3 regions of the Ectopseudomonas toyotomiensis genome follow, and region 1 is predicted to be linked to each of the others. Evidence: predicted binding sites of a transcription regulator. Region 1 holds the regulator's gene; each other region holds the start of a gene.

Evidence for each region. The regulator LexA, encoded in region 1, represses DNA repair genes until DNA is damaged. The targets are predictions, from matches to a motif close to CTGTNTNNNNANACAG.
Region 2: a site for LexA is predicted at 6,524-6,539, ahead of recN (DNA repair protein RecN). Genes of this name have one in related genera too.
Region 3: a site for LexA is predicted at 6,856-6,871, ahead of imuA (translesion DNA synthesis-associated protein ImuA). Genes of this name have one in related genera too.

What each region holds. Positions count from the first base shown of each region.
Region 1 covers NZ_CP070505.1:4,014,712-4,024,345, forward strand. The annotation lists gene topA (type I DNA topoisomerase) at 140-2,749, shown strand; gene JWV26_RS18580 (DUF6586 family protein) at 2,881-3,399, shown strand; gene JWV26_RS18585 (hypothetical protein) at 3,480-3,716, shown strand; gene sulA (SOS-induced cell division inhibitor SulA) at 3,777-4,250, opposite strand; gene lexA (transcriptional repressor LexA) at 4,260-4,874, opposite strand; gene JWV26_RS18600 (TetR/AcrR family transcriptional regulator) at 5,103-5,810, shown strand; gene JWV26_RS18605 (L,D-transpeptidase) at 5,864-6,391, shown strand; gene nagZ (beta-N-acetylhexosaminidase) at 6,404-7,402, shown strand; gene JWV26_RS18615 (S-methyl-5'-thioinosine phosphorylase) at 7,413-8,150, shown strand; gene JWV26_RS18620 (peptidoglycan binding protein CsiV) at 8,308-8,829, opposite strand; gene mfd (transcription-repair coupling factor) at 8,843-9,634, opposite strand, start outside.
Region 2 covers NZ_CP070505.1:1,133,198-1,142,831, forward strand. The annotation lists gene carB (carbamoyl-phosphate synthase large subunit) at 1-329, opposite strand, end outside; gene carA (glutamine-hydrolyzing carbamoyl-phosphate synthase small subunit) at 366-1,514, opposite strand; gene dapB (4-hydroxy-tetrahydrodipicolinate reductase) at 1,705-2,508, opposite strand; gene dnaJ (molecular chaperone DnaJ) at 2,557-3,684, opposite strand; gene dnaK (molecular chaperone DnaK) at 3,820-5,736, opposite strand; gene grpE (nucleotide exchange factor GrpE) at 5,836-6,405, opposite strand; gene recN (DNA repair protein RecN) at 6,563-8,239, shown strand; gene fur (ferric iron uptake transcriptional regulator) at 8,337-8,741, opposite strand; gene JWV26_RS05190 (outer membrane protein assembly factor BamE) at 8,836-9,354, shown strand; gene JWV26_RS05195 (RnfH family protein) at 9,424-9,634, opposite strand, start outside.
Region 3 covers NZ_CP070505.1:4,773,924-4,783,557, forward strand. The annotation lists gene pdxR (MocR-like pyridoxine biosynthesis transcription factor PdxR) at 1-106, shown strand, start outside; gene JWV26_RS22115 (OprD family porin) at 140-1,393, opposite strand; gene JWV26_RS22120 (error-prone DNA polymerase) at 1,739-4,807, opposite strand; gene JWV26_RS22125 (Y-family DNA polymerase) at 4,804-6,213, opposite strand; gene imuA (translesion DNA synthesis-associated protein ImuA) at 6,221-6,838, opposite strand; partial or broken gene JWV26_RS22135 (bifunctional GNAT family N-acetyltransferase/nucleoside diphosphate kinase regulator) at 7,430-8,394, opposite strand; gene JWV26_RS24655 (AMP-binding enzyme) at 8,560-8,733, opposite strand; partial or broken gene JWV26_RS22145 (AMP-binding protein) at 8,684-9,334, opposite strand; gene eat (ethanolamine permease) at 9,430-9,634, opposite strand, start outside.

The DNA.
Region 1 (9,634 bases):
AACCAGCCTCAAAATGCTCATGTACAGCTCGTACACCGCGCTTTTTCGACTGTTTTCGCCTTGCCTGACCTTCGCTCGCTGCTTTGACACTCTCGGCTTCGTGCCTTCTATATTTCGCAATTCAGGAATTTTCTGATCCATGGGCAAATCGCTGGTCATCGTGGAATCCCCGGCCAAGGCCAAGACCATCAACAAGTACCTGGGCAGCCAGTACGTGGTGAAGTCGAGCATCGGCCACATCCGTGACCTGCCTACCAGCGGCTCGGCAAGTGCCACCAAGGAGCCTGCCAAGCGCGGCAAGGCTGCTGCTGGTGAAGCGCCTGCGCTGTCGCCCAAGGAAAAGGCCAAACGCCAGCTGTTCAGCCGTATGGGGGTTGACCCCGAGCACGGCTGGAAAGCCAAGTACGAGATCCTGCCCGGCAAGGAAAAGGTGATCGAAGAACTGCGCCGCCTGGCCAAGGATGCCGACACCATCTATCTCGCAACCGACTTGGATCGCGAAGGGGAAGCCATTGCCTGGCACCTGCGCGAATCCATCGGTGGTGATGACAGCCGCTACAAGCGTGTGGTGTTCAACGAGATCACCAAGAAGGCGATTCAGGAAGCCTTCTCCAAGCCGGGCGAGCTGGACATCAACCGCGTCAACGCCCAGCAGGCGCGGCGCTTCCTCGACCGCGTGGTGGGCTACATGGTCTCGCCGCTGCTGTGGGCCAAGATCGCTCGTGGCCTGTCTGCCGGTCGTGTGCAGTCGGTGGCCGTGAAGCTGGTCGTTGCACGCGAGAAGGAGATTCGCGCCTTCGTCCCTGAAGAGTACTGGGAAGTGCACGCCGACCTCGGCACCGCGAAGAACGCCAAGGTGCGTTTCGAGGTGGTGCGCGAAAGCGGCGCAGCCTTCAAGCCGGTCAATGAAGCGCAGGCCATGGCCGCGTTGGAGAAGCTCAAGGCTTCCAGCTACAGCGTGGTCAAGCGCGAAGATCGCCCGACCAGCAGCAAGCCGTCGGCGCCCTTCATTACCTCCACCCTGCAGCAGGCGGCGAGCAACCGCCTGGGCTTCGGGGTGAAGAAAACCATGATGATGGCTCAGCGTTTGTACGAAGCTGGCTACATCACCTATATGCGTACCGACTCGACCAACCTGTCGAACGACGCGGTAGAGATGGTGCGTGGCTTCATCGGCAGCGAGTACGGCGACAAGTACCTGCCGGGCAAGCCCAACCTGTATTCGAGCAAGGAAGGCGCCCAGGAGGCGCACGAAGCGATTCGTCCGTCCGACGTCAATCTGCGCCCGACCCAGCTGTCCAGCATGGAGCGTGATGCCGAGCGCCTGTACGACCTGATCTGGCGTCAGTTCGTCGCCTGCCAGATGCCGCCGGCCGAGTATCTGTCCACCAGCGTCACCGTGGCCGCTGGCGACTTCGAGTTGCGCGCCAAGGGCCGCATCCTCAAGTTCGACGGTTACACCCGTGTGCTGCCGCAGCAGAGCAAGCCGGGCGAGGACGACGTCCTGCCGGAAATGAAGGAAAGCGAGGGCCTCAAGCTGATCCAGCTCGACCCCAGCCAGCACTTCACCAAGCCGCCGGCGCGCTACTCCGAAGCCAGCCTGGTCAAGGAGCTGGAAAAGCGCGGTATCGGCCGCCCGTCCACCTACGCGGCGATCATTTCCACCATTCAGGATCGCGGTTACGTCACGGTGCACAACCGTCGTTTCTATGCCGAGAAGATGGGCGACATCGTCACCGAGCGTCTCGACGAGAGCTTCGCCAACCTGATGGATTACGGCTTTACCGCCACCATGGAAGAGCATCTCGACGATGTGGCCCAGGGCGAGCGCGAGTGGAAGCATCTGCTCGACGAGTTTTACGGTGATTTCAAGAAGAAGCTCGAGGTGGCCGAGGCGGGCGAGGGCGGCATGCGTGCCAACCAGCCGACGCTGACCGATATTCCCTGCCGCGAGTGCGGCCGGCCAATGATGATCCGCACCGCCTCCACTGGTGTGTTCCTCGGTTGCTCGGGCTATGCGCTGCCACCGAAGGAGCGCTGCAAGGCCACCATCAACCTGGTGCCGGGCGATGAGATCGCAGCCGATGACGAGGGCGAGTCCGAATCCCGCGTGCTGCTCGGCAAGCATCGCTGCCCGATCTGCTCCACCGCCATGGATGCCTACCTGCTGGACGAGACCCGCAAGCTGCATATCTGTGGCAACAACCCCGATTGTAGTGGCTACGAGATCGAGCAGGGCCAGTACCGCATCAAGGGCTATGAAGGCCCGAGCCTGGAATGCGACAAGTGCGGCAGCGAGATGCAGCTCAAGACCGGCCGTTTCGGCAAGTTCTTCGGCTGTACCAATGCCAGCTGCAAGAACACCCGCAAGCTGCTCAAGAACGGTGAAGCGGCGCCGCCGAAGATGGACAAGGTGGATATGCCCGAGCTCAAGTGCGAGAAGGTGGACGACACCTACGTGCTGCGCGACGGCGCATCGGGCCTGTTCCTCGCTGCCAGCCAGTTCCCGAAAAACCGAGAGACGCGTGCGCCGCTGGTGCTGGAGATCGTCCCGCACAAGCATGAGATCGACCCCAAGTACCACTTCCTCTGCGATGCCCCGCAGAAGGATCCGGATGGTCGCCCTGCGGTGATTCGCTACAGCCGCAAGACCAAGGAGCAATACGTGCAGTCCGAGGTCGATGGCAAACCCACCGGCTGGCGCGCGTTCTACGATGGCGGCAAGTGGAAGGTCGAGGACAAGCGCTAGTAGCGCCTGGTTGAGATGTGCTGCGCGTCGGCCTGGCGCCGTAACAGCGGCGCCCTGAATGCCTGACGAGATGCGCGTCAGGCAGGGCAGACGCGCGTATCATGACCCGATCTGCTGTGGAGGTCGCCGTAATGGCCAAAGAAATCTATACCCGTACCAACCAGAAGATTTTCTTCGCCGGTATTGCCCTGGATAACTGGCGCAAGGCCGAAGCGTCCTCCGCGTTCAATGTGCAGGCGCTGGTGCAGGCCGAGCGAGAAGCCGCGCTGTTTCACCTGTACGGTGGACTGCTCGGGCTGTGTCATGAGATTGCCGGCTATTACCGCATGAACGACGCTACGCCTTCGCGCGTCGAGGCCTTCGTGCAGCAGGTGGTGCTTGACGGTTCGCCCAGCCCTGAGCTGGCCGAGTTGGTCGAATTGGCGCAGCAGCGCGAAACCTGGCTGGCCGAGTTGCTGGCGGCCTATGCTGCGCTGTTCCAGCCGCCGCGTGAGGAGCGCAAGGCCAAGGTCGATCCGTCCATGCCGCTGATTACTGCTGTCAGCGTTGGCGAAGAGCCGGCCGAGCTGAGCCTCGATGATGTCGATGCCTGGCGTCAGCAACTCAAGGCGCTGGTGCTGCGTTTCCGCGAAGGCCTCAGCGAGTGCTGATTGGGTTTAACTGGACCAGTGGGCTGGGGATGACCCCGACTGACTGCTACAATGTCGTGTTTTTGCACAGAGACTGAGCCATGCCAACATCCTTCCTGGAAATCGTCGAACTGCCCGATGGGCGTATTGCCCTGCGTCGCGCAGAGGATGAAGAGGCGCTGGTGACTCTGGACTTCTCCGCTGATGCCAAGGCTTTTCTGCAGGGGCAGCACATCGAGGTGGCCAAGGCCATGCTCAATGTCGGCGTGCAGATGGCTGGCCGAATGGCTGAAGGCGATTTCAGTGGTGAAGAAGAAGGCTCGCGCGTTTTGCACTGAAGCCGCTGCGGCTTAACGCAAACGGGGCTCCAATGGAGCCCCGTTTGCGTTTGTGAATCTTTAACCCAGGCTGATATTCAGGCTTTGTGCCCCGCCAGCATTGGCGGCCTGCGCAAGGCGCTGACGGGTGCTGTTCTCGACTGGGTGTAGCCAGCTGATCACGGTATGGCTGCGCCCGAGCTTCAGGGCTTCTTCCGCCAGTGCCAGGGCATTTTGCCCCTGCCGTGGATGCAGCAGGAGAATACGCTCACGGTTCAGGCCAGCTTCGCGCAGCCAACTTTGCGTAAGGCTGGCTGGCGGTGCCACCAGGGTCAGCCAGCGCGCATCCTGGTTCTCGCTCAGCTCGCGTAGAATCGGTGCCAGCAAGTGCAGGCAGTGACCGGCAGCGCCACGCAGGGCCAGTTCGCTGAACGCCTGATCATCCTCGCTACGAGAGATGTCATTGGTCGCTAACCGTGGCTCACTCGACGTTCCGGCAAGAAAGGCGTCGAAAAGGGGAAGTTGTGGGCGCTCGAACGACTGCTGCACGTACATGGTGTCTCCTCAGCGGCGGATTACACCGACGCTCAAACCTTCGATGACCAGATCCTGGTGTTCCAGATCCACTTCGATCGGGGCAAACTCAGGATTCTCGGCAATCAGCCAGACCTTGTTGCCCTCGCGCTTGAAGCGTTTGACCGTCACTTCATCGTCGATACGGGCGACGACAATCTGGCCATTGCGGGCTTCACGGGTGGTGTGCACGGCGAGCAGATCGCCATCGAAGATGCCGATGTCTTTCATGCTCATGCCGCGTACACGCAGTAGATAGTCGGCCTTGGGCTGAAAGAACGCCGGATTGATCTGGCAGGATTCCTCGACATGTTGCTGTGCAAGGATCGGTGCGCCGGCGGCGACGCGACCGATTACCGGGAGGCCTGCATCCTCGTTCGCGGCACCTGCCTCGAAGCCGGGAATGCGAATGCCGCGTGAAGCGCCTGGAGTCATCTCGATGGCCCCCTTGCGGGCGAGGGCCTTGAGGTGCTCTTCTGCGGCGTTGGGCGATTTGAACCCCAGTTCCTGAGCGATTTCCGCGCGGGTGGGTGGGTAGCCGTTGTCTTCCAGGCAGCGTTTGATGAAGGCGAGAATCTCGGCTTGGCGTGGCGTCAGTTTCAGCATGGCTGGGCTCTGTCTTTTTATACAGTGACTGGGATTATATACAGTAAGCGAGTCTTGGCAATGTCCATTTTTTGGATGACTGCCGTCCGGCTTGTTACCCATGCCGAGTAATCTGCGTCTCTGCTTGTTGTAAGCTGTGACCAGCCGGCCAAAAGACGGCTCATGCGGCTTGACAATTCAGTGGGATGAAACGTATGTTTCAAACAAGTGTTTGTCAGGTGATAGCTCATGGCTCAGTCGGAAACCGTTGAACGCATTCTCGATGCTGCGGAACAGCTGTTCGCGGAAAAAGGCTTCGCCGAGACATCGCTGCGTCTTATCACCAGCAAGGCCGGGGTCAACCTGGCTGCCGTCAATTACCACTTCGGTTCGAAGAAGGCGCTGATTCAGGCGGTCTTCTCGCGTTTCCTCGGGCCTTTCTGTGCCAGCCTGGAAAAGGAACTCGATCGCCGTCAGGCCAAGTCCGAAACCCAGGCTTCCCTGGAGGAGTTGCTCGAGCTTCTGGTCGAGCAGGCCCTGGCCGTTAAGCCGCGCAGCGGCAATGACTTGTCCATTTTCATGCGCCTGCTCGGTTTGGCCTTCAGCCAGAGCCAGGGACACCTGCGCAAGTACCTGGAAGAGGTCTACGGCAAGGTGTTCCGCCGTTACATGCTGTTGGTGCATGAGGCTGCGCCGCGTATTCCACCGCTGGAGCTATTCTGGCGTGTGCATTTCATGCTTGGCGCCGCGGCGTTCAGCATGTCCGGTATTAAGGCGCTGCGGGCGATGGCCGAGACCGATTTCGGCGTCAACACCTCGATCGAGCAGGTGATGCGCATGATGGTGCCGTTCCTGGCTGCAGGCATGCGTTCTGAGACCGGGGTTGCCGACCCCGCCTTGGCTGGCGCACAACTCAAACCGCGCAGCAAGACACCGAGCGCCGCGCCCAAGGTTTGACCTGACGGCAGGTGGGCTTGGCTTCGCCCTGCGGCCTGCTAAGCTAGCGGCCCATGTCCGATCTCGATTTACTCCATATCTCCATTGCCGACCAGGCGCTTTACGGCTTTCGTGCTGGGCGTCTGCTGCTGAGCTTGCCTGTCTCCACGGCGTTCAATGGGGTGGGTGAACTTAACGGTTCAGGCTGTACGCCGCGCGGGCTGCATCAGGTACGCGCGAAGATCGGCGCAGGTTTGCCTCTGGCCGCGGTATTGCGCGGTCGTCGCTGGACAGGGGAGGTATGGTCACCTGAGCTGCACAGGCAGTTTCCTGGCCGCGACTGGATTCTTACCCGTATTCTCTGGCTAAGCGGCCTTGAGCCGGGGCGCAATCGCCTGGGCGAGGTCGATACCTTTCGCCGTTACATCTATCTGCATGGCACTCCGGATACGGAGCCCATGGGGGCGCCGTTGTCCCATGGCTGCATTCGTTTGCGTAACGCCGACATGCTGGCGCTTTTCGAGCGTGTACCGCCGCACTGCAAGGTACGTATCGATGAGGCGCCTTACCCGCAGTGGGCTGCAGACCAAGACTTCACGTAAGGAAATATTCTCATGCAAGGCTCTTTGATGATGGACATCGCTGGCACCTGGTTGACCGCCGAGGATCGCCAGATGCTGCGCCAGCCCGAAGTGGGTGGTCTGATCATTTTTGCCCGCAATATCGAATCGCCGCGCCAGGTTCGCGAGCTATGCCAGAGTATCCGTGCCCTGCGCCCGGATCTGCTGCTGGCGGTGGATCAGGAAGGTGGCCGGGTACAGCGGCTGCGCCAGGGCTTTCTGCGTCTGCCGGCGATGCGCGCCATCGCCGACAACGACAATGCCGAGGAGTTGGCCGAGCATTGCGGCTGGCTGATGGCGACCGAGGTGTTGGCGCTTGGCCTGGATCTGAGTTTCGCGCCGGTACTGGATCTCGACCACCAGCGCAGTGCGGTGGTTGGCAGTCGCGCCTTCGAGGGTGATCCGCAGCGGGCCACCACGCTGGCGGCCGCTTTCATCCGCGGCATGCATCAGGCGGGGATGGCTGCTACCGGAAAACACTTCCCCGGGCACGGCTGGGCCGAGGCGGATTCTCATGTCGCCATCCCGCTCGACGAGCGCAGTCTTGATGACATCCGCACTTGCGACATGCAGCCGTTCAAGCGTCTGGTCCACAAGCTCGATGCAGTGATGCCGGCGCATGTCATCTATTCTCAGGTTGACGAGCACCCGGCTGGCTTCTCCCGTCGCTGGCTGCAGGACATCCTGCGCGGCGAGTTGGGCTTCGAGGGTGTGATTTTCAGCGACGACCTGTCCATGGCCGGTGCCCATGTGGTCGGCGATGCCGGCAAGCGTATCGAGGCGGCACTGGCTGCGGGCTGCGATATGGGCCTGGTGTGCAATGACCGCGCTTCGGCCGAGCTGGCGCTCAGTGCCTTGCAACGTCTGCGAGTGACACCGCCTGCGCACCTCGAGCGCATGCGTGGCCGTGGTCACGCCACTACCGAATACCGCCAGGCGCCACGCTGGCTTACCGCTGTGGCGGCCCTGAGAGCTGCCCAGTTGCTCGACTGAGGACCTGCCTATGACTGTCTACGCCATTATCGGCGGCACCGGCCTGACCCAGCTGGAAGGGTTGACGATTCACGAAGCGCTGCCGCTGGATACCCCTTACGGGGCGCCCTCCGCCGATATCCTCCGGGGCAGTTACGCCGGGCGCGAAGTGCTGTTTCTCGCCCGCCACGGTCAGCCGCACCGGATTCCACCGCATCAGGTGAACTACCGGGCCAACCTCTGGGCGCTCAAGCAGGCTGGCGCCAAGGCCATTGTCGCGGTCAATGCGGTGGGAGGGATTCATGCTGCCATGGGCACTGGGTATTTCTGCGTGCCACATCAGATCATCGATTACACCTCAGGGCGTGCGCACACCTTTTACGAAGGCGATCTGGAACATGTGACCCACGTCGATTTCAGCCAGCCGTACGACAAGCAACTGCGCGAGGGGTTGGTGGCGGCGCTGCGGGTCGAAAATGCGGCATTCAGCGATCACGGAATCTATGGCTGTACTCAGGGGCCACGACTGGAAACGGCGGCGGAAATCGCCCGCATGGAGCGAGATGGCTGCGACCTGGTAGGCATGACCGGTATGCCCGAGGCGGTATTGGCGCGCGAATTGGCGCTGCCCTACGCCTGCCTGGCGCTGGTGGTGAATCCGGCGGCGGGGAAATCCAGCGCCTTGATCACCATGGCCGAGATCGAGCGAGTGATCGAGCAGGGCATGGGGACGGTCAAGGCGGTGTTGGCACGCGTGCTGAGTAACTAGCTTCTCTGTAAAGACAGCGGTCAATGCCCGTCAGTCAGGCGTCGACGTGCCGAATCCGTAGGCGCGGCGCGCCGCCGCGAATCAGGGCGGAGCGCACTTGAAAAACTTCGCTCTGGGGCGAGGCCCCTACGAAAGGCTGGCGGCATCAGATTTCCGCTCAGAGCGGGCTGATGCGTACCAGTGCGCCCAGGCTGCCATGGTCCAGGTAGGTCAGGCTGTTGTCCTTCAGGCGCTGAGCCACTTTCATGTGCTCGCTGCTCTCGAGCAGGCCGTCGCCGCTGAATTGGTTGATCCACAGTTCCAGGTCCAGGTCGGCAAAGCGCTCCTGAGTAAAGCTCAGGGTGCCTTCGACCACGTGATGGCCGAAACGCTCTTCACCGCTGCTGACGGCCACTCGGCTCGGCGAGCTGCCGATGGTCTGGCTCCAGGCCTTGTGCAGCAATACCTGATAACCACTGCCCGGATTGAGCTTGGCCGCTTCGCCATCTAGCGTTGTCGGTCGTTCGTTGCCGGTGATCGGCAATGCCGTGCCCGCCCAGTCGTCCGGTGCCACCTTGGGGGCGAAGACGGGTTCGCCGGCCTGGCGGAATACCAGCAATTCGACCTGATAAAGACGTTCGGCAAAGGCGCTCGGTGCCAGCAGGCAGAGCAGCAGGGCGATCAGGTGCAATGGGCGCATGTGTGTGAGTCCTTCAGGTGGTGGGCGCGAGGCGCTCGAGCAGGGCTTCCAGGGTGTTGAAGCGTTCTTCCGCTCGCTCCATCGGCACCTGGATCTTGAAGACGGTGGCGCCTTCGAACTTGTAGCGTTTTGGCTGGGCCTGGATCAGTTTGATCAGGGTCAGCGGGTCGACGCAGGTTTCCGCGGCGAACTCGATTCGTCCGCCCTGCGGGCCGGCGTCGACCTTGCTGATGCCGAGCTTGTCGGCCTGCAGCTTGAGCAGGGTCAGGCGCATGAGGTTCTTGGTCGGCTCCGGCAGCAGGCCGAAACGATCGATCATTTCTACCTGAAGCTCCTTCAGGCCGTCCTCGTCGCTGGCGTTGGCGATGCGTTTGTAGAGGATCAGGCGGCTGTGCACGTCGGGCAGGTAGTCCTCGGGGATCAGCGCCGGTACACGCAGGTTGATCTCCGGACCGCCACCCAATGGTTGGTCGAGGTTCGGCTGTTCGCCTTTCTGGATGGCCTTGACCGCGCGTTCGAGCATTTCCATGTAGAGGGTGAAGCCGACCGCCTGGATCTGCCCGCTTTGGCCGTCGCCAAGCAGTTCGCCGGCACCGCGGATTTCCAGGTCGTGGGTGGCGAGGACGAAGCCGGCGCCGAGATCCTGGGCGCCCGCGATGGCCTCCAGGCGTTTTTCCGCATCCGGGGTCATCTGCTTGCGCGGTGGCGTCAGCAGGTAGGCGTAGGCCTGGTGGTGGCTACGACCGACACGGCCGCGCAACTGGTGCAGCTGGGCCAGGCCGAACTTGTCGGCGCGGTCGATGAT
Region 2 (9,634 bases), 2.4 Mb from region 1:
TTCTCCAGTACGCCATGACGCTCCAGATCCAGCGCGCAGTTCAGCGCGGTCTGGCCACCCATGGTCGGCAGCAGGGCGTCGGGGCGCTCCTTCTCGATGATCTTGGCCACGGTGGCCCATTTGATCGGCTCGATGTAGGTGGCGTCGGCCATCGACGGGTCGGTCATGATGGTGGCCGGGTTGGAGTTCACCAGGATGACGCGGAAACCTTCTTCCTTCAGCGCCTTGCAGGCCTGAGCGCCGGAGTAGTCGAACTCACAGGCCTGGCCGATGACGATGGGGCCGGCGCCGAGGATCAGGATACTTTTGATGTCTGTACGTTTTGGCATTTTTTCTCTCTCGAATCCGTAGGTCGGTCGGCGGGCTTAGCGGCGCTTGGCCATGGCTTCGATGAAGCGGTCGAACAACGGCGCCACGTCGTGCGGGCCGGGGCTCGCTTCGGGGTGACCCTGGAAGCTGAAGGCGTCCTTGTCGGTACGCTCGATGCCCTGCAGGGTGCCATCGAACAGCGACTTGTGGATCGCACGCAGGTTGCCCGGCAGGCTGCTCTCGTCCACGGCGAAACCGTGGTTCTGGCTGGTGATCATCACCACACCGCTGTCGAGATCCTGTACCGGGTGGTTGGCACCGTGGTGGCCATGACCCATCTTCAGGGTCTTGGCGCCGGAGGCCAGGGCCAGCAACTGGTGGCCGAGGCAGATGCCGAATACCGGGATATCGGTTTCCAGCACGTCCTTGATCGCCTGGATTGCGTAGTCGCACGGCTCGGGATCGCCAGGACCGTTGGAGAGGAACACGCCATCAGGATTGAGTGCCAGCACCTCACTGGCCGGAGTTTGCGCCGGCACCACGGTCAGGCGGCAGCCACGCTCGACCAGCATGCGCAGGATGTTCAGCTTCACGCCGTAGTCGTAGGCAACCACGTGATAAGGCAGCTCGCTGGCCGGAATCTCCGGGTGGCTGTCGGACTGCAGGTTCCAGGTGCTTTCGCGCCACTCGTAGCGCTCGGTGCAGCTGACGACCTTGGCCAGGTCCATGCCTTTGAGGCCCGGGAAACTGCGTGCCAGCTCCAGTGCTTTCTCTTCGGTGGCGTCGTCACCGACCAGAATGCAGCCATTCTGCGAACCCTTTTCGCGCAGGATGCGGGTCAGACGGCGAGTATCGATACCGGCGATGGCGACGGTGCCATTGGCTTTCAGGTACTCGTCCAGCGGCTGCTTGTCGCGCCAGTTGCTGGAAATCAGCGGCAGGTCGCGAATGATCAGGCCAGCGGCCCAGACGCGGTTGGACTCGGCATCTTCCGGCGTGGTGCCGGTGTTGCCGATGTGCGGGTAAGTCAGGGTAACGATCTGCTGGGCATAGGATGGATCGGTAAGGATTTCCTGATAGCCGGTCATGGCGGTGTTGAACACCACCTCTCCGATCGTCTGGCCATCGGCCCCGATGGAATCGCCGCGAAAAATGCTGCCGTCAGCAAGGGCCAAAATGGCAGGTTTGGGGGCTGGCTTAGTCAAGAAGACCTCCGTCTCGATCAAGGCTTGAAGCAAACGCAGGTTGTAAAAAAGCGGGATGACGTGTGAAGGTCATCCCGCTTTTTTATTTGAGCCATTCTGCGTAACTTTTAGTGGACACACTAAAACAGGAAGCTTACAGGAAAACCCTTTTTCGGTCCACCCGATAAGACGCCTCAGTCACACATTCGCATCAGCGCAGACCCAGCACGTCCTGCATGTCGTACAGAGCGGCATCACGCCCCTGCAGCCACAGCGCCGAACGCACCGCGCCCTTGGCGAAGGTCATGCGGCTGGAGGCCTTGTGCGTGATCTCGACACGCTCGCCATCGGCGGCGAACAGCACGGTGTGGTCACCCACCACGTCACCGGCACGCACGGTAGCGAAACCAATGGTCTCGCGCTCACGGGCGCCGGTCTGACCTTCACGGCCATACACGGCGACTTTCTGCAGATCACGCCCCAGTGCATCGGCAACCACTTCGCCCATGCGCAGTGCTGTACCGGACGGTGCGTCGACCTTGTGCCGGTGGTGGGCTTCGATGATTTCGATGTCCACGTCGTCACCCAGCACGCGAGCAGCGGTATCCAGCAGCTTCAGGCACAGGTTGACGCCGACACTGAAGTTGGCGGCAAAAACGATGGGGATCTGCTTGGCCGCTTCGCTCAGTTGCTGTTTCTCTTCCACGGTGAAACCAGTGGTACCGATGACCATAGCCTTGCCCGCCTGGCGGCAGACCTCCAGGTTCTTCAGGGTCACCGACGGATGGGTGAAGTCGATCAGCACGTCAAAATCGTCGACCACTGCGGCCAGATCACCCGCCAGGGTTACACCAATCTTGCCCAGGCCGACCAGCTCGCCGGCATCGGCACCGATCAGGCTGCTATCGGCGCGGTCGATGGCGGCACTGAGCTTGGCGCCCTCGGCCTGGCTCACCGCTTCGATCAGGGTCTTGCCCATACGCCCGGCTGCGCCCATCACTGCAATACGTTGCATACATCAGCTCCAAGCTGTCGCCCCGGCGTCCACCGGGGCACTTTGGGGTTAAACGTCGCCGAAGAAGCGCTTCACACCTTCGAACCAGCCACTGGCCTTGGGTGAGTGGGAATCGTCACCCTGCAGCGACTTGCGGAACTCATCGAGCAGTTCGCGCTGACGCTTGTTCAGGTTGACCGGTGTTTCCACCGCGACCCTGCACATCAGGTCGCCCGCCGCACCGCCGCGCACCGGGGCCACGCCCTTGCCACGCAGACGGAACAGCTTGCCGGTCTGAGTACCTTCCGGGATCTTCAGCTTGACCCGACCATCGAGAGTCGGCACTTCCAGCTCGCCACCCAGCGCCGCATCGGCGAAGCTGATCGGCACTTCGCAGTAAAGATGCTTGCCGTCACGCTGGAAGATCGCATGCTCACGGACGTTGACCACCACATAGAGGTCACCGGCCGGACCGCCGTGCGTACCGGCCTCGCCCTCGCCGGACAGGCGAATGCGGTCACCGGTATCGACACCTGGCGGCACCTTGACCGACAGCGTCTTGCTCTCTTCCACGCGCCCCTGACCGTGGCAACTGCCGCAAGGATCGGTGATCATCTTGCCGCTGCCATGGCAGCGCGGGCAGGTCTGCTGCACGGAGAAGAAGCCCTGCTGCATGCGCACCTGACCGATACCACCACAGGTGGTACAGGTGACCGGGCTGGTACCCTTCTTGGCGCCCGAGCCATCGCAGGTCTTGCAGCCGACCAGAGTCGGCACGCGGATGGTCACGGTGGTACCGCGCACCGCTTCTTCCAGATCCAGTTCTAGGGTGTAGCGCAGATCCGAGCCGCGCTGGGCACCGCCACGCGAACCGCCGCGAGCGCCGCCGAAGAAGTCGCTGAACACGTCACCGAAGATATCGGAGAAGTTGGCGCCGCCGAAACCAGCGCCACCGCCGCCACCCATCTGCGGGTCGACCCCGGCGTGGCCGTATTGGTCGTAGGCCGAACGCTTGGCCGCGTCAGAAAGCACTTCGTAGGCCTCGTTGGCCTCCTTGAATTTCTCTTCGGCGTCTTTGTCGTCCGGGTTGCGGTCCGGGTGATACTTCATCGCCAGGCGCCGGTAGGCCTTCTTCAGCTCGGCTTCACTAGCGCCGCGCTCGACCCCCAGGATCTCGTAATAGTCACGTTTTGCCATAGTTGTGCTGCACTCTCAGATTCGTGAGCTCCAGATACGCCGACGCGGGAGAAGGCTCCCGCGCGGCGAATCCTGCCCGTCGCGAGCGACGGTGGAGCGTAAAGAAGAGGCGGCCCGCCGAGCAGGCCGCATCCCTTACTTGTTCTCCTTGACCTCTTCGAACTCAGCGTCGACCACGTCGTCACCGGCATCCTTGGCGTCGCCAGCGTCAGCCTGGGCAGCACCGCCTTGCGGCTGCTCAGCGTACATCTTCTGCGCCAGCGGCGTGGTGGCTTCGGACAGTGCGTTCATCTTGGCTTCGATGGCGGCCTTGTCGTCACCCTTCACGGCCACTTCCAGTTCGCCAATGGCTTTCTCGATGGCCGCCTTCTCGTCGGCAGTGGCCTTGTCGCCAGCCTCGGTGATCATCTTGCGGGTGGCGTGCACCAGCTGATCACCCTGGTTACGTGCCGTGGCCAGCTCTTCGAACTTGCGGTCTTCCTCGGCATTGGCCTCGGCGTCACGCACCATACGCTCGATTTCCTCATCGGACAGACCGGAGTTGGCCTTGATCACGATGGACTGCTGCTTGCCGGTGGCCTTGTCCTTGGCGGACACGTGCAGGATGCCGTTGGCGTCGATATCGAAGGTCACTTCGATCTGCGGCACGCCACGCGGAGCCGGCGGAATCTCGGCCAGGTCGAACTTGCCGAGGGACTTGTTCTGGGCGGCCTGCTTGCGCTCACCCTGCAGCACGTGAATGGTCACGGCGCTCTGGTTGTCATCGGCAGTAGAGAACACCTGCGACTTCTTGGTCGGAATAGTGGTGTTCTTCTCGATCAGCGCAGTCATCACGCCGCCCATGGTTTCGATACCCAGGGTCAGCGGGGATACGTCCAGCAGCAGTACGTCCTTAACGTCACCGGCCAGAACGGCGCCCTGAATGGCAGCGCCCATGGCGACGGCTTCATCCGGGTTGACGTCCTTGCGTGCTTCTCTGCCGAAGAACTCGGTCACCAGCTTCTGCACCAACGGCATGCGGGTCTGACCGCCGACCAAGATCACGTCGTTGATCGAACCGACGTCGACACCGGCATCCTTCAACGCGATACGGCAAGGCTCGATGGTGCGCTGCACCAGGTCCTCGACCAGCGATTCGAGCTTGGAACGGGAGATCTTCACGTTCAGGTGCTTCGGACCGGTGGCATCTGCAGTGATGTACGGCAGGTTGACGTCGGTCTGCTGGCTCGAGGACAGCTCGATCTTGGCCTTCTCGGCAGCTTCCTTGAGGCGCTGCATGGCCAGCGGATCGCCCTTGAGGTTCATGCCGGTTTCTTTCTTGAATTCGTCGACGAGGTAGTCGATCAGACGAATATCGAAGTCCTCACCGCCGAGGAAGGTGTCACCGTTGGTAGCCAACACTTCGAACTGGTGCTCGCCATCGACTTCCGCGATCTCGATCACCGACACGTCGAAAGTACCGCCACCCAGGTCATAGACGATCACGGTGTGGTCGCCCTTGGCCTTGTCCATGCCATAAGCCAGCGCAGCCGCAGTCGGCTCGTTGATGATGCGCTTGACGTCCAGACCGGCGATGCGACCAGCATCCTTGGTGGCCTGACGCTGGCTGTCGTTGAAGTAGGCCGGAACGGTGATGACCGCTTCGGTGACTGGCTCGCCCAGGTAGTCCTCGGCGGTCTTCTTCATCTTCTTGAGAATTTCAGCCGAGATTTGCGGCGGCGCCATCTTCTGGCCGTTCACTTCAACCCAGGCGTCACCGTTGTCAGCCTTGGCGATCTTGTACGGCACCATCTGAATGTCTTTCTGCACGACTTCTTCGTCGAAACGACGACCGATCAGACGCTTCACCGCATACAGGGTGTTGTGCGGGTTGGTCACGGCCTGACGCTTGGCCGACTGGCCCACGAGAATTTCACCGTCATTGGCGTAAGCGATGATGGACGGCGTGGTACGAGCGCCTTCGGCGTTCTCGATTACCTTGACGTTGCCATTCTCCAAAATGGAGACACAGGAGTTGGTGGTCCCCAGGTCGATACCGATAATTTTGCCCATGAATGTTCTCCCGAAACTTTGATTTTTCCGTCGCCTCGTTTCTCAGGCGCCGGCAGCACTAAAACGCTTGACTTAAAAATGGGGTCGTTACAGCTGATTTCAAGCCTGCTCGTCGATACTCGGCGGCGGCGTGGTTGGTGCCTTGCTGACCACGACCATGGCCGGACGCAGCAGACGACCGTTGAGCAGATAGCCCTTCTGGAACACCTTGAGCACCGAGTTCGGCTCGGCGTGGATGCTCTCTTCCATGGCCATGGCCTGGTGATGCTCCGGATTGAACGGCGCACCATGCGGGTCGATGGCTTCCAGGTTGTAGCGAGCCAGAGTGTCGTGGAACAGTTTGAGGGTCAGTTGCATGCCCTCACGCACGGCCTTGATCGACACATCGTCAGGGCTGGACAGCTCCAGGCCGCGTTCCAGACTGTCGATGACCGGCAGCAGATCGCCGGCGAACTTTTCCAGCGCGAATTTGTGTGCCTTCTCTACATCCTGCTCCGCGCGACGACGCACGTTTTGCAGGTCGGCAGCCATGCGCAGCGACTGATCCTGCGCAGCGGCCAGTTGCTCTTCCAGCGTTTGCACGCGAGCAGCCAGGTCGTCACCAGGCGCCACAGCGTCTGCTGCCTGCGCCTCGGGATTCTGCGTATCCAGGGTCTGTTCGTCAGCCATGCCTTTCTCCTCTCGAAAAAACTGGCGCGATACCGACTCGCGCTCCTGCCGCCTATATGGAGTCAATTCCACAGGTTTCAAGGGGCAATAGGGAGGATTGCCAGAGAAAGAAAAAACACTGTATAAATAACCAGACATCAATTCGGGAGCGTTCGCCATGCTGGTGCACCTGTCCATTCACAACTACGCCATCGTCGACCACCTGGATCTCGAGCTGGATGCCGGCATGAGCGCCATCAGCGGCGAGACCGGCGCGGGCAAATCGATCATGCTCGACGCCCTCGGCCTGTGCCTGGGTGATCGCGCCGACAGCGGCGTAGTACGCCCAGGCGCAGACAAGGCTGACATTCTCGCCAGCTTCGATCTGGCGGACATTCCCGAAGCCCGTGCCTGGCTCGCCGAGCGGGATCTGGACAACGACGGCCCGTGCATCCTGCGCCGGGTGATCACCGCTGAAGGGCGCTCGCGTGGCTATATCAACGGCAGCCCCTGCCCGCAGGCCGACCTCAAGGCCCTTGGCGAGCTGATCATCGATATCCATAGCCAGCATGAGCATCAGTCGCTGCTCAAGACCGACACCCATCGCCGCCTGCTCGACGAATACGCCGGCAGCCAGGACCTCGCGCGCCAGGTGCAACTCGCCGCGCAACGCTGGAAGCAGACACGCAACGAACTGGAGCGCATCTCCAGCCAGGGTGACGAACAGCGCGCCCGCCACCAGTTGCTCAGCTATCAACTGGAAGAGCTGGAAAATCTGGCGCTGGGCGACAACGAACTGGAACAGCTGGAACAGGAGCACAAGGCGCTGAGCAATGCCGAAGCGCTGCTCGCGGCCTGTCGCCAGGTGCTCGATCTGTGCAGCGAGAGCGATGCTGGCAACGTGCTGTCCGCACTGACCGCCAGCCTTAACCGCCTGGGCGCCTTTGGCGGCCAGGGCGGTGCCTTGAACGAAGCCAGCAACCTGCTGGCCAGTGCGCAGATCCAGGTCGAAGAAGCAGTCGGCGAGCTGAATCGCTTCCTCGATCACTTCGACGCCGACCCGGAGCGTCAGCAGTTTCTCGAAGAGCGCCTGGACACCATCTACACCCTGGCACGCAAACATCGCATCCAACCCACCGAGTTGGCCGCCTTGCAGCAACAGTTGTTCGAGGAGCTTGAAGGCCTGAATGCCGACGACCAGGCCAGTGAACGCCTGGCCGAAGAGCTGGCCGCCTATGAGCGCCATTACCAGGAGAAAGCCGCCGAACTCAGCACACTGCGCTGCAATGCTGCCGAGCGTCTGGCCGCTGCAGTGGAGCAGGAAATGCAGGCGCTGGGCATGCCTGGCGGCCGCTTCAACATCCAGCTCCAGGCCATGAGCAGCGAAGAACCGCATGCCAGTGGCCTGGAAATGGTGGAGTTCCTGGTCAGCGCCAACCCCGGCCAGCCGCTACGCGGCCTGGCCAAGGTAGCCTCCGGCGGTGAGCTGTCACGTATCAGCCTGGCGATCCAGGTGATCACCGCGCAGACCTCGCGTGTACCGACCCTGGTATTCGACGAAGTGGACGTCGGCATCGGCGGCCCGACCGCCGAAGTGGTCGGGCAGCTACTGCGCCGCCTCGGCGAACGCGGCCAGGTGCTGTGCGTCACCCACTTGCCGCAAGTCGCAGCGCAGGGCCATCAACATCTATTCGTGCACAAGCGTCGAGACGAAGATGCCACGTCTACCGCCGTGAGCAAGCTGGACGAGAGTGGCCGCGTCGAGGAAATAGCCCGCATGCTCGGTGGCGTTGACCTGACCGAGGAATCCCTGGCTCACGCGCGCAAGATGGTCACCAGCGCTCAGGCTGCCTGAAGCGAAGTAGCCCGGAGCACCAAACCCGGGACTGCTTCCAGGCGAGACAAAGCAAAAAGGCGACCCGAGGGTCGCCTTTCTCATTGCCGCAGAAGAATCAGCTCTTCTTGCGCACGTACAGCACCAGATTGTGATCGACCAGTTCGAAACCGTGCTCCTTGACGATCTCCTTCTGACGCTTCTCGATCTCGGCGTCGAAGAACTCGATCACTTCACCCGAGTCGACGCAGACCATATGGTCGTGATGGCCGCTGTCAGCCAACTCGAACACGGCATGGCCGCCATCGAAGTTGTGGCGCACCACCAGGCCGGCAGCCTCGAACTGAGTCAGCACGCGGTACACGGTGGCCAGGCCAACGTCCTCACCCGCCTCCATCAGAGCCTTGTAGACATCCTCCGCACTCATGTGGCGGTGCTCGGCGTTGTCGAGCATTTGCAGGATTTTGACTCGTGGCAGAGTCACCTTCAGTCCAGCTTTGCGCAGTTCGTTATTTTCAACCATGGTCTGCTTTCTCATGGATGCTGCTTCGCAGCACCCTTCAATACGGGTATGATCCGGGGTTCAAGTTGCCCAAGATAGTGGAAGTCACCCTCCGATGCAAAAAACCAAGCTCTTGCTGACCAGCCTGTCGCTAACCGGGCTCTTCGCACTCGCCGGTTGTTCATTCCCCGGGGTTTACAAGATCGACATTCAACAGGGCAATGTCGTGACACAGGACATGATAGACCAGCTACGCCCGGGAATGACCCGACGCCAAGTGCGGTTTATCATGGGCAACCCGTTGATCACCGACACCTTCCATGCCGATCGCTGGGATTATCTGTACAGCATCCAGCCTGGCGGCGGTCAGCGCCTGCAGGAACGCGTCAGCCTGGTATTCGACGGCAGCGACCAACTGGTTGGCCTGGCCGGCGACTTCATGCCCGGCGTCAGCCGTGACCAGGCAATCATGGGCGAAGGTAGCGACACCGACAGTGCGCAGCCGCAAGCCAAACCACAGGACGAAACCCCGCCGGCGCCAGGCTCGTTGCTCGAGCAGATTCAGCGTGAGGTGGATCAGGTCGAAACCGTCCCGGTTCCGACTCCCGAGCCGCTGGACACCGATCCGCAGTAACACGCGGACACGAAAAAGCCCGGAGCGAATCCGGGCTTTTTCATATCTGCCGCCTTACGAGCTGACGGGTCAGCTCGACTCCTCGCCTTCTTCCCTGGCCTTGGCTTTGGCCGCACGCTGCTTGCGCACTTCCTTCGGATCGGCGATCAGCGGTCGATAGATCTCGACGCGCTCCCCCTCCTCCAGCACTCGCTCTTCCGGCTTGCCTACCGCCTTGCCAAAGATGCCCAGCGGCGCCTGGCTCAGATCCAGCTCTGGAAAGAACTGCTGCATACCAGAA
Region 3 (9,634 bases), 760 kb from region 1:
CTGCGTCGAGGCAAGGCCACCAGGGTTGGTAATGGGCTTTGCGCCTTATGAAGAACGCGCCATCGAGGATGCCGCCAGGGCAGTTGCGCACACCCTGCGCGGCTGAGAACTGCCCCGGCCGAGGCCGGGGCAGCGACCATCAGAGGATACTCAGCGGGTATTCGACAAAAGCACGAATCTCGTTGAGATCCGGCCCTACGTCGGTGCTGGAGCGGTAGATGGAGTTACGCAGACGCAGGTGCAGATCCTTGGCAGCGCCACTCTGGAAGGTGTAGCCGATCTGGTTGAAGATCTCGCGTTCGGTACCATTGTTGTCGCTGCCGGTATCGATGTTGTCACCGCGTACGTAGGCGAACTTGTAACGAAGACCCGGCACGCCGTACTCGGCGAAGTTCAGCTCGTAGCTGGCCTGCCAGGAGCGCTCGTCCTTCAGGTTGAAGTCCGAGTAGTAGGAGTTGGCCACATAGATGGTTCCGCCGCCGTCGCCATAATCTTTGGCAAATCCGGCATCGCCGCTGTTGCGCTGGTGCGCGACGATGAAGGCATGGGCGCCGATGCTGTACTTGGCCGCCAAGCTCCAGATAGTGTTGCGGTCACCTTCGCCATCGCCGCCGTAATCCAGGGCCGCTACTGAACCGGTGTCGTACTTGGTGCGATAGATGTTGAAGTCGAAATTCAACGCCTGTTCGGCGGCCAACACCAAGTTGTAATTGACGTTGGCGTAATAGCGTTTGTACATGTCCTCGAGGTCAGCGTGATAGAGCGCCACACTCAGATCGTCGCTGACGGCGTAGCTGCCACCGAACACGTCGATGCTCTTGAGTCGGTTGGGGTCGCGAGCCGAGTCACCCATCGGGCTGTCAGCGGTGAAACGGCCTGCATTCAGTTCCAGGCCGTCGATTTCATTGCTGGTGACCAGCGTGCCGGTGAACGACTGTGGCAGCAGACGAGTGTCGTCATGGGCCAGAACCGGCAGGGAAGGGAACTGGTTGCCGTACTTGATCACGGTATTGGAGATGCGCAGCTTCACTGCACCGCCAGCCTGGGACAGGTCGTCCACCGGGCGACCTTCGCTATCGGTATCGAAGAAGGGGCGATAGTTGCGACCGCGACCACTGTCGAGCTTGACCCCGAGCAGGCCGAAAGCATCGACGCCAAAGCCGACGGTGCCCTGGGTAAAACCCGACTCGAAGGTGGCGATGAAGCCCTGTCCCCAGGTCTTGGCATCGTTGGTGTTGTCTTTGAAATCACGGTTGAAGTAGGCATTGCGCAGCAACAGATCGAGGCTGGCGTCCTCGACGAAACCATTGGCTTCGGACTGGCTGCTGGCATGAGCCAACTGCCCGCCCAGCGCGAGGCTGCAAGCCAGCGCGAGACAGTGCTTCTTGTGCATGAGTGCTCCGGTGTTGGTATGTTTTCTTGTCAGGCCTCGCATCGAGACAAGGCCCAGTCCAAACGGACCGCTCATAAATATCACCGAGACGGTACAGGCACTACTGAAGGTGGTCGATGATCACTATCGACTTCTTCGATGAGGGGTTGGCAGCGAGCGGGGGTAGGCTTCTCCCCGATGAAGATTCCATAGGCGGCGGTTTTTGCAACACTCCCGGAAGCCGTCGCTCTGGCTCCACTTCATCTCCTTTGGTTAAGACGACTTGTGGCCGCCTGGTGATCCAGTGCGGCCTTTTTTTGTTCTCGTCTTTCTCAGCCAGCCGTGCGTGGCGGTTCAAACCATGGCTCAGTGAAAATCGCGGCTGCGGATATCCAGGCCCGTCAGCATCGTCGTCATGTCCGTCAGGCGCCCGGCAATCACGTGGCGCACACCGTCGACGGTCTCCAGGTGACCATCGATGCGCAGCATCTGCGACTGCACCAGAACCCGTCGCTGCCGCTCGGCCAGGTCGTGCCAGACGATCACATTGACCAGACCGAACTCATCTTCGAGGGTGACGAAAATGACGCCGCTGGCGGTTTGCGGCCTTTGCCGGCCGATCACCAGACCGGCAATGCTGACAGGCCGGCCGTGCTCAACTGCCTGTAGCTCCCGCGAGCTCTTGCAGCGTATCGCGCGCAGCGCCTGGCGCAGCAGAGCCAGAGGATGCGGACCGAGCGTGGTGCCAAGCGTGGCATAGTCGGTCAGCAGGTCTTCTCCTTGCGATGGTGCAGGCAGATTCAGGATTTCTTCACTCGGCGCAGACACGCCAGCGAACAACGGCAACTGCTCCTCGACGCCAGCAACCGCCCAGCGCGCCTGGTAGCGGTGGCCAACCAGGCCGGAGAGCGCGCCTGCATCGGCCAATCGCTCGCGCGCCGATGCATCCAGGCGTGCACGTATGCTGAGGTCTTCGACATCACGGAATGCGCCGCACTGGCGCGCCTGTTCGATACGGCGCGCATCGTCTTCGCGCATGCCACGAATCATCCTCAGCCCCAGGCGAATGGTCGGCTCGCCATGTTCATCGGGCTCCAGGCTGCAATCCCAGTCGCTGTAATGCACGTCCACGGGACGCACCTCGACATCATGCCGCCGTGCATCCTGCAGCACCTGATCCGGGCTGTAGAAGCCCATTGGCCAACTATTGACCAGCGCGCAGGCATAGGCAGCAGGCTCGTGGCACTTCAACCAGCAACTGGCATAGGCGAGCAGGGCGAAGCTGGCCGCGTGCGACTCGGGAAAACCGTAACTGCCGAAGCCCTCGATCTGGCGGAAGATCCGCTCGGTGAATGCCTGCGTGTAACCCTTTTCCAGCATGCGCGAGGTGAGTCGCTGACGATGCGGTTCGAGCCCGCCATGACGCTTCCAGGCGGCCATGCTGCGGCGTAGTTCATCCGCCTCGCCGGGGGTGTACTCGGCAGCGACGATGGCCAGCTCCATGACCTGCTCCTGAAACAGCGGCACGCCGAGTGTACGCTCGAAGACCGGCTTGAGTTCATCCGAGGGATAGTCGATCGGTTCTTCGCCGTTTCGCCGACGCAGGTAGGGGTGCACCATGTCGCCCTGAATCGGCCCCGGACGGACGATGGCCACCTGGATCACCAGGTCGTAGAACTCCTTCGGGCGCAGTCGTGGCAGCATCGCCATCTGCGCACGGGACTCGATCTGGAACGCGCCGATGGTGTCTGCACGGCTGATCATGGCGTAGGTGGCCGGGTCTTCCTTGGGCAGGGTCGCCAGCGTCCACTGCGTGCCTCGGTAGCGCTCGATCAGGCCGAAACAACGGCGCAGTACGCTGAGCATACCCAAAGCCAGCACGTCGACCTTGAGCAGGCCGACCCTGTCCAGATCGTCCTTGTCCCACTGGATGACAGTACGCTCGGCCATCGTCGCGTTCTCCACCGGCACCAGCGTATCGAGGGCGTGCTCGGAAATGACGAAACCGCCCGGATGCTGCGACAGATGGCGAGGAAAGCCGATCAACTCGCCGGTCAGTATCAGCACGCGCCTGAGCAGTGGATTCTGCGGATCGAACCCCGCCTCCAGCAGTCGCTCGGGCGCTGGCGGGCCGCTGCTCCAGCGGCCACAGCAGTCAGCCAGGGCATTGATCTGGTCTGGCGGCAAGCCAAGGGCCTTGGCGACGTCGCGTATCGCCCCGGCGCCGTGATAGGTGTTGACCACGGCCGTGAGCGCCGCACGCGTTCGACCGTAGCGACGAAACACGTACTGGATGACTTCTTCACGGCGTTCATGCTCGAAATCGACGTCGATATCCGGCGGCTCGTTGCGCTCGCGGGAGAGAAAACGCTCGAACAACAGCCGGCTGTGGGTGGGGTCCAGCTCGGTGATACCCAGGGCGAAACAGACGCTCGAGTTGGCCGCCGACCCCCGGCCCTGGCAGAGGATGTGCTGCTCGCGGGCAAAGCGGACGATGTCGTGCACGGTCAGAAAGTAGCTTTCGTATTCCAGTTCGGCGATCAGTGCCAGCTCGTGTTCGATCTGCGCGCGAGCGGCGGTCGGCACGCCTTCGCGCCAGCGCTCGGCGGCGCCACGTTCCACCAGAACGCGCAGCCAGGAAGTGGGGTCATGACCTGCCGGCACCAGCTCGTGTGGGTAGTGATAATCCAGCTCGTCGAGATCGAAGTGGCAGCGTTCGGCGATGCACAGCGTCTGCATGAGCAGCTCGGACGGATAGAGCTCGGCCAGCTCATCAAACCGGCGCAGATGCCGTTCGCCATTGGCAAACAGATAGGCGCTGGCCTCAGCCACGGGCAGATGATGACGGATGGCGCTCATGCAATCCTGCAGGGCGCGGCGGCCACGGGCATGCATGTGTACGTCGCCACAGGCCACGGCTGGCAGGTCGTGATCGCCTGCCAGCTCGAGCAGGCGCTGCAGGCGCGCGGTATCGTCCGCGCCACGATGCAACTCAACGCCTAGCCACAGACGCTCGGGAAACAGCGAGCAAAGCCAGGGCAGGGCGCTGGCGTCACCGTCGCTGAGCCAGATGGCCAGCAGGCCATCGAGCGGCGCCACGAAATCCTCGTGCAGCAATCGATAAGTGCCTTTTGCCGCTCGGCGCCGCGCCCGAGTGATCAGGCCGCATAGCGCCTGATAGCCCGTCAGGTTCTCGGCCAGCAGCACCAGCTTCGGGCCTTTCTCAATGAGCACCTCGCTGCCTACGATCAGCTTTACCCCGGTTTTCTTCGAGGCTTCCCAGGCGCGCACGATGCCGGCCAGGGTGCATTCATCGGTGATTGCCAAGGCGCGATAGTTCAGCCTTGCCGCACGCTCGAACAACTCCTGCGCACTGGACGCGCCACGCTGGAAACTGAAGTTGGACAGGCAATGCAGCTCGGCGTAATCGCTCATGCAAACCAACCGTGCAGCAGCAATGGCCCATCACTACCGACCGGGCGATACGCCCAGCCGCGCTGACCGGCACGGGTTTGCACCACGTAATAGTCGCGGCGCACATCTTCGCCATCCCACCAGCCGGACTCGATGCGCTCCGGGCCGGAGAGGATGCGCAGCGAGGCTTCACGCAGCGGCTGGGGTTCGCTCAGCAGCCAGCCGGGGCGCGGGCCGCCGGGAGGCAGCAAGGGATTGGCAGGTTCATTTAGCCAGGCATGCTCGGGGCGGTGATCGGCTCTGGCACCGAGGCCATGCAGAGCGTCATCACCGAGGCGCGCCCTTAGCCGCTCGCGTAATTGCTCCCAGGGCTGGTTCTGCTGTGGACGCTCGTCGAACAGTTGCTGATGCTGCGGCGCGAAGGTCGGCAGTTCACGCGCCTCCAGCCGCACGGCCAGCACCGGGGCTGGTAGCTGCTGATGTTCCAGACGGCCACGTGTCAGCTCGAACAGCATGCCGGGATCACGCTCGGCGCTGAGCAGGCCCACTTGTATCTGCGTATCGGCACCCGCGCGGTGTTCCAGGTGCAGGGTGAAACGCTGCACGCCACTATCACGACAGGCCAGGTAAGCCGCCAGATCGGCTGTCAGCCGGCGCAACGGGAACAGCAGTGCCTGATGCGATTCCACTTCGAAATTCAGCTCGATACGGGTATCGAAAACATCCGCAGGCACGAAGAAATCCAGCGCTAAGGGGCGCTGGCCAGACAGGGTATCGAGATGACGTAGCACTTCGGCAGGAAAACGCTTGGCCAGGCTGTCACGCGGCAGAGCCAACAACTGCCGCAACTGCCTGAGCCCCATGCGATTGAAGGCCGTGGTTAGCGTGGCGGATAGCCCGAGCCGATCCACTGGCAAGGGATCGAGCATCTGCTTGAGCATCCGCTCATCACTTGCCATCAACCCATCACCGATATTGACCAGCACTCGGGCTGCTGCCGGATTCGGCGCGACGGCAATACGGTGCTGGAAGGTCAGCGCCGAAAGCTCGGCGCGCAGGCGTGCTTCGAAACGCGGCCAGGGGCCGAACAGTCCGAGACTGGACTGTACCTCCAGCAACAGGCAGCGCGGATAGTGCAGGCTGACCTGGGCACTGAACCCATAGGCCCAGGCAGCCAGAAACTGCTGCCAGCGCTCGATGGCCGCAAGATCGTATTCTGCCGTGGCAAACCCACGTGTCAGCGCCTGCGCTGCAGTCAGTGACTGACCGGGCTTCAGTCCCAGGGCTCGGGCTGCCGGGTTGACGGCTTGAAGAACGCGCCGTTGTGGCGAGCCGGTAAGCAGCACCAACGGCTCGTCGGGACTGGCACGGTGGCGCTGCACGCCGTCCATGGCCAGTTGCGGCAACAAGATGCAAGCCCAGAGCATGGCAGGCTCAATGCCAGGCAAACGCGAGCGGCTGTGCAGGCGGCAAACCACCACGGCACTTGATCACCCGCAACTGTGCTGGCTGACTGTCGAGCACCAGTCGTAGTGCTGCCGGTGAAGGATTGGCCGCTTCTGCCTGCGGCCGATAGGCGAAAGCCAGGGTTTGTCCGGTCGCAGCGGCCACCTGCAGACGTCTTAGCGAGCGATCATCGGCCTGACGCAACCAGCTCAACACCGCGCCACAACTCCCCGAACGCAAGCATTGTTCGGCAGCCCACAGGGCATCGCGGCCATCTGCCTGGATGATGCTCAGTTGGCGCAAATCGACGCCGGCATGAATCCAGGCCTGAGGGTAGGGCAGATGAGGAGGGGAGATTAGCACCACCCGTTCGCCGGAAACCGTCAGCCTGGCAAGGGTCGGCCACAGCAAGCTCAGCTCGCCGATGCCAGGCGCAGTCGTGAGAATTTCACTGAGTGCAGCCTTAGGCCAGCCGCCACCTGGCAATGCGGCGTCGAGAAACTGATGTCCAGTTGAGAAATTGGCGCCCGACGGCGATGAAACGACCTGGCCTCGCCATACGCGGCGAGCGTCGATCAACCGGTCAAGCGCGACCACGGATGACATGGAGTAGCAACCAAATACTGTATATGAATACAGTATTATTTGAGCCGACGCATGGGTCAAGAGAATCGCGATAAGGTGCTCAGCCTGGTTACCGAGACGCAGCCGAGTCAGCCGAATAAATCAGTCCGGAGAATCGTGTCGATCCAGGGAATCGTGATCTACGTACAACCGACTCATACGATCCGTCGTGTTGTGCAGACGCTGACTCGAAGCGAACCCATATGGCTTCTCGGAAATTTATCGCTGCGCGCACCTAGGATTGTCGACCGCAAAGCGGAGCTGCAGATGCGGTTGTGAAAGATCTCAAGGCCCATGGGAGCCCATGGATCAATGGACCATGGGAACGATGAAGCCCGGCGTTTCAAGTGTCTGGGAGCCAACATAGGTAATTCAGTCTGGCCAAATCGAGAGTAAGAGTTCCCACATTGGATAAACCATAGGTTCGCATAATGTATATTATGTTAAATTACATATTGGCTTGAGTATGCGGTGAACCACTGTGACAGCTGGTTCGCATCAGGCACGTAACGCGATCCCCGCTCTTTGAGAAATCCTCATGCCTGATGACCGAATTCTTAGTTAAAGGCGCAGTTACAGGTGGTAATCGCCTGCGGCCTCCGGCTGATATAGCACTTTCCTGATCTCGATCCGGCGAGTCCGATCAGACACTCGCCAGTCGATGGCGTCGCCCTCCTGATAGCCCAGGATGGCGGCGCCGATGTCGGAACACACGGAATGCTTGCCAGCGCTGCTGTCCGCGTCCTCAGGATAGACCAAGGCCACTTCGATCTCTTCGTCATCCAGCTGCAACAAGGCCCTGGAGTTCATCGTGACGACATTGCACGCCACCTGTTGCGGCTTGACGACGATGGCCCGCTCAAGCTCATGTTCGAGCTCAACAACGGCCGGGCCTTGCTCGAGCGCGATCAGACATTCGAGCCTGGCCTTGTCGATTTCAGTGATATAGATCCCCGTGGAGTCGCCAACGGCGCCTTCACGTAATAACTGGAGGTAGCGCCCCGCCGTCATGGAAAATGACTTCAATGTCGGCGTTTCACTCTCAAGCAGAAAACCGCTGCGTTGAAAGGTTTTCAGCGAGCGCGTGTTGTCCGGATGGATCTTGGCGATGAGCTTCTCGGCCCGTATGTCGAGGAAGGCCAGTTTCATGCCTTCGCGAATCGTACGTGCACCAAGGTTTTGGCCCCATTTGTTGCTGTCTCCGATGGCCAGGACTATCTCGCAATCGCGGCCGGTCTTGATCAGTCGGACAAAGCCTACCGGTTCATCATGTCGGTCGTAAGCCATGAAAAATCGGCCGCCCCGGTTGAACAGATGGGTCAGGATCGGCAATTGAGTTCGTTCGATGGCTTGCTCGATAGAGCGGGAAACATGACGTGAATCGCTCAGATAGCAGGTGACGCGCTCATCCTGCAACCACTCCATCAGCGTCAGTGCGTGTGCCCGAGTAATTTCAGGGCACAGCGAAATGAAAGGCTTGTTCATCTTCACCACACACTTATATGCAAAGAATGAAAGCCCTTCATGGCTATGGCCATGACGGTTCTTTCGGCAACCAGCCACTTTAAGCCATAACGCGAGTAATGCCGAACCGCCTGCGCGGCACTCAAGCTAATCAAAGCATTCAGCTATCGCCATTGCCGCTTCGCTCAACGGCGACATCCCCTCCACTACTCCACTTGAACCGCATCTCACATGGTTTATCAGAGCGCCCTGGCCCAGTCGCGCAGCAAGTATTTCTGTATTTTGCCCGTCGAGGTCTTCGGCAGCTCACGGAACACCACGGTTTTGGGCAATTTGTAACTGGCCAGTTGCTCGCGGCAAAACCCAATGATGTCCTCCTCCCGAGTGTCCGCACTCCCCTCCTTGAGGGCGATGGACCACGCCCTTGGGGTTACCGGTGGTGCCGGAGGTGTAGTTGAGCGAGATGGCCTGCCATTCGTCCTCGGGCCACTGCCAGGCGAATTGCGGGTCGCCTTCGGCCAGCAATGCTTCGTAGTCCAGGTCGCTGACCGCCTGCCCTTCGCCATACTCGGGGTCGTCGACATCGACCACCAATGGTGGATGCGCCAGCAAACTCAGGGCCTCACGGATCACGCTATGGAACTCGCGATCAGTGATCAACACCTTCGCCTCGCCGTGTTCGAGCATGAAGGCAATCGCCGGCGCATCGAGGCGTACGTTCAGCGTGTTGAGCACCGCGCCAATCATCGGCACGCCAAAGTGCACTTCGAGCATCGCCGGGATGTTGGGCAGCATCACCGCCACCGTATCGCCCTTGCCGATGCCCCTGCGGCTGAGCGCACTGGCAAGACGTCGGCAACGCTCATAGGTGTCTTGCCAGTTGCGTCTCAAGGAACCGTGGATCACCGCGGGATATTGTCCGTAAACCGCTGCGGTGCGCTCGATGAAGCTCAGCGGTGAGAGCGCTACGTGGTTAACCGACAAGGGCGTCAGGCCAGTTTCGAAAATCGACATGAGGTTTTCCTGCAGGAAGGCCACCCGCCAAGCAGGTAGCCTTCAGTGGCTGATTGTTAGCTCTGATTCAGGTGTTGAAAGGCCTCGCCTGGCGGCTAATGAGGCGTTTCTTCGGTTTCCTGGATAGCCGCGAACTCTTCCTCTGGCGTGCCGGACACCAGGTGGTGGCGGCTGTATAGCGCAAAGTAGGCAATGAAGAGCCCGTAGATTGCCGCCGTACCCATCATCACTTTCGGGTCTACCAGGAAGCCGGCGACCAAGGCGATCGCCGCCAGGATCAAGGCGAATGACGACGTGACG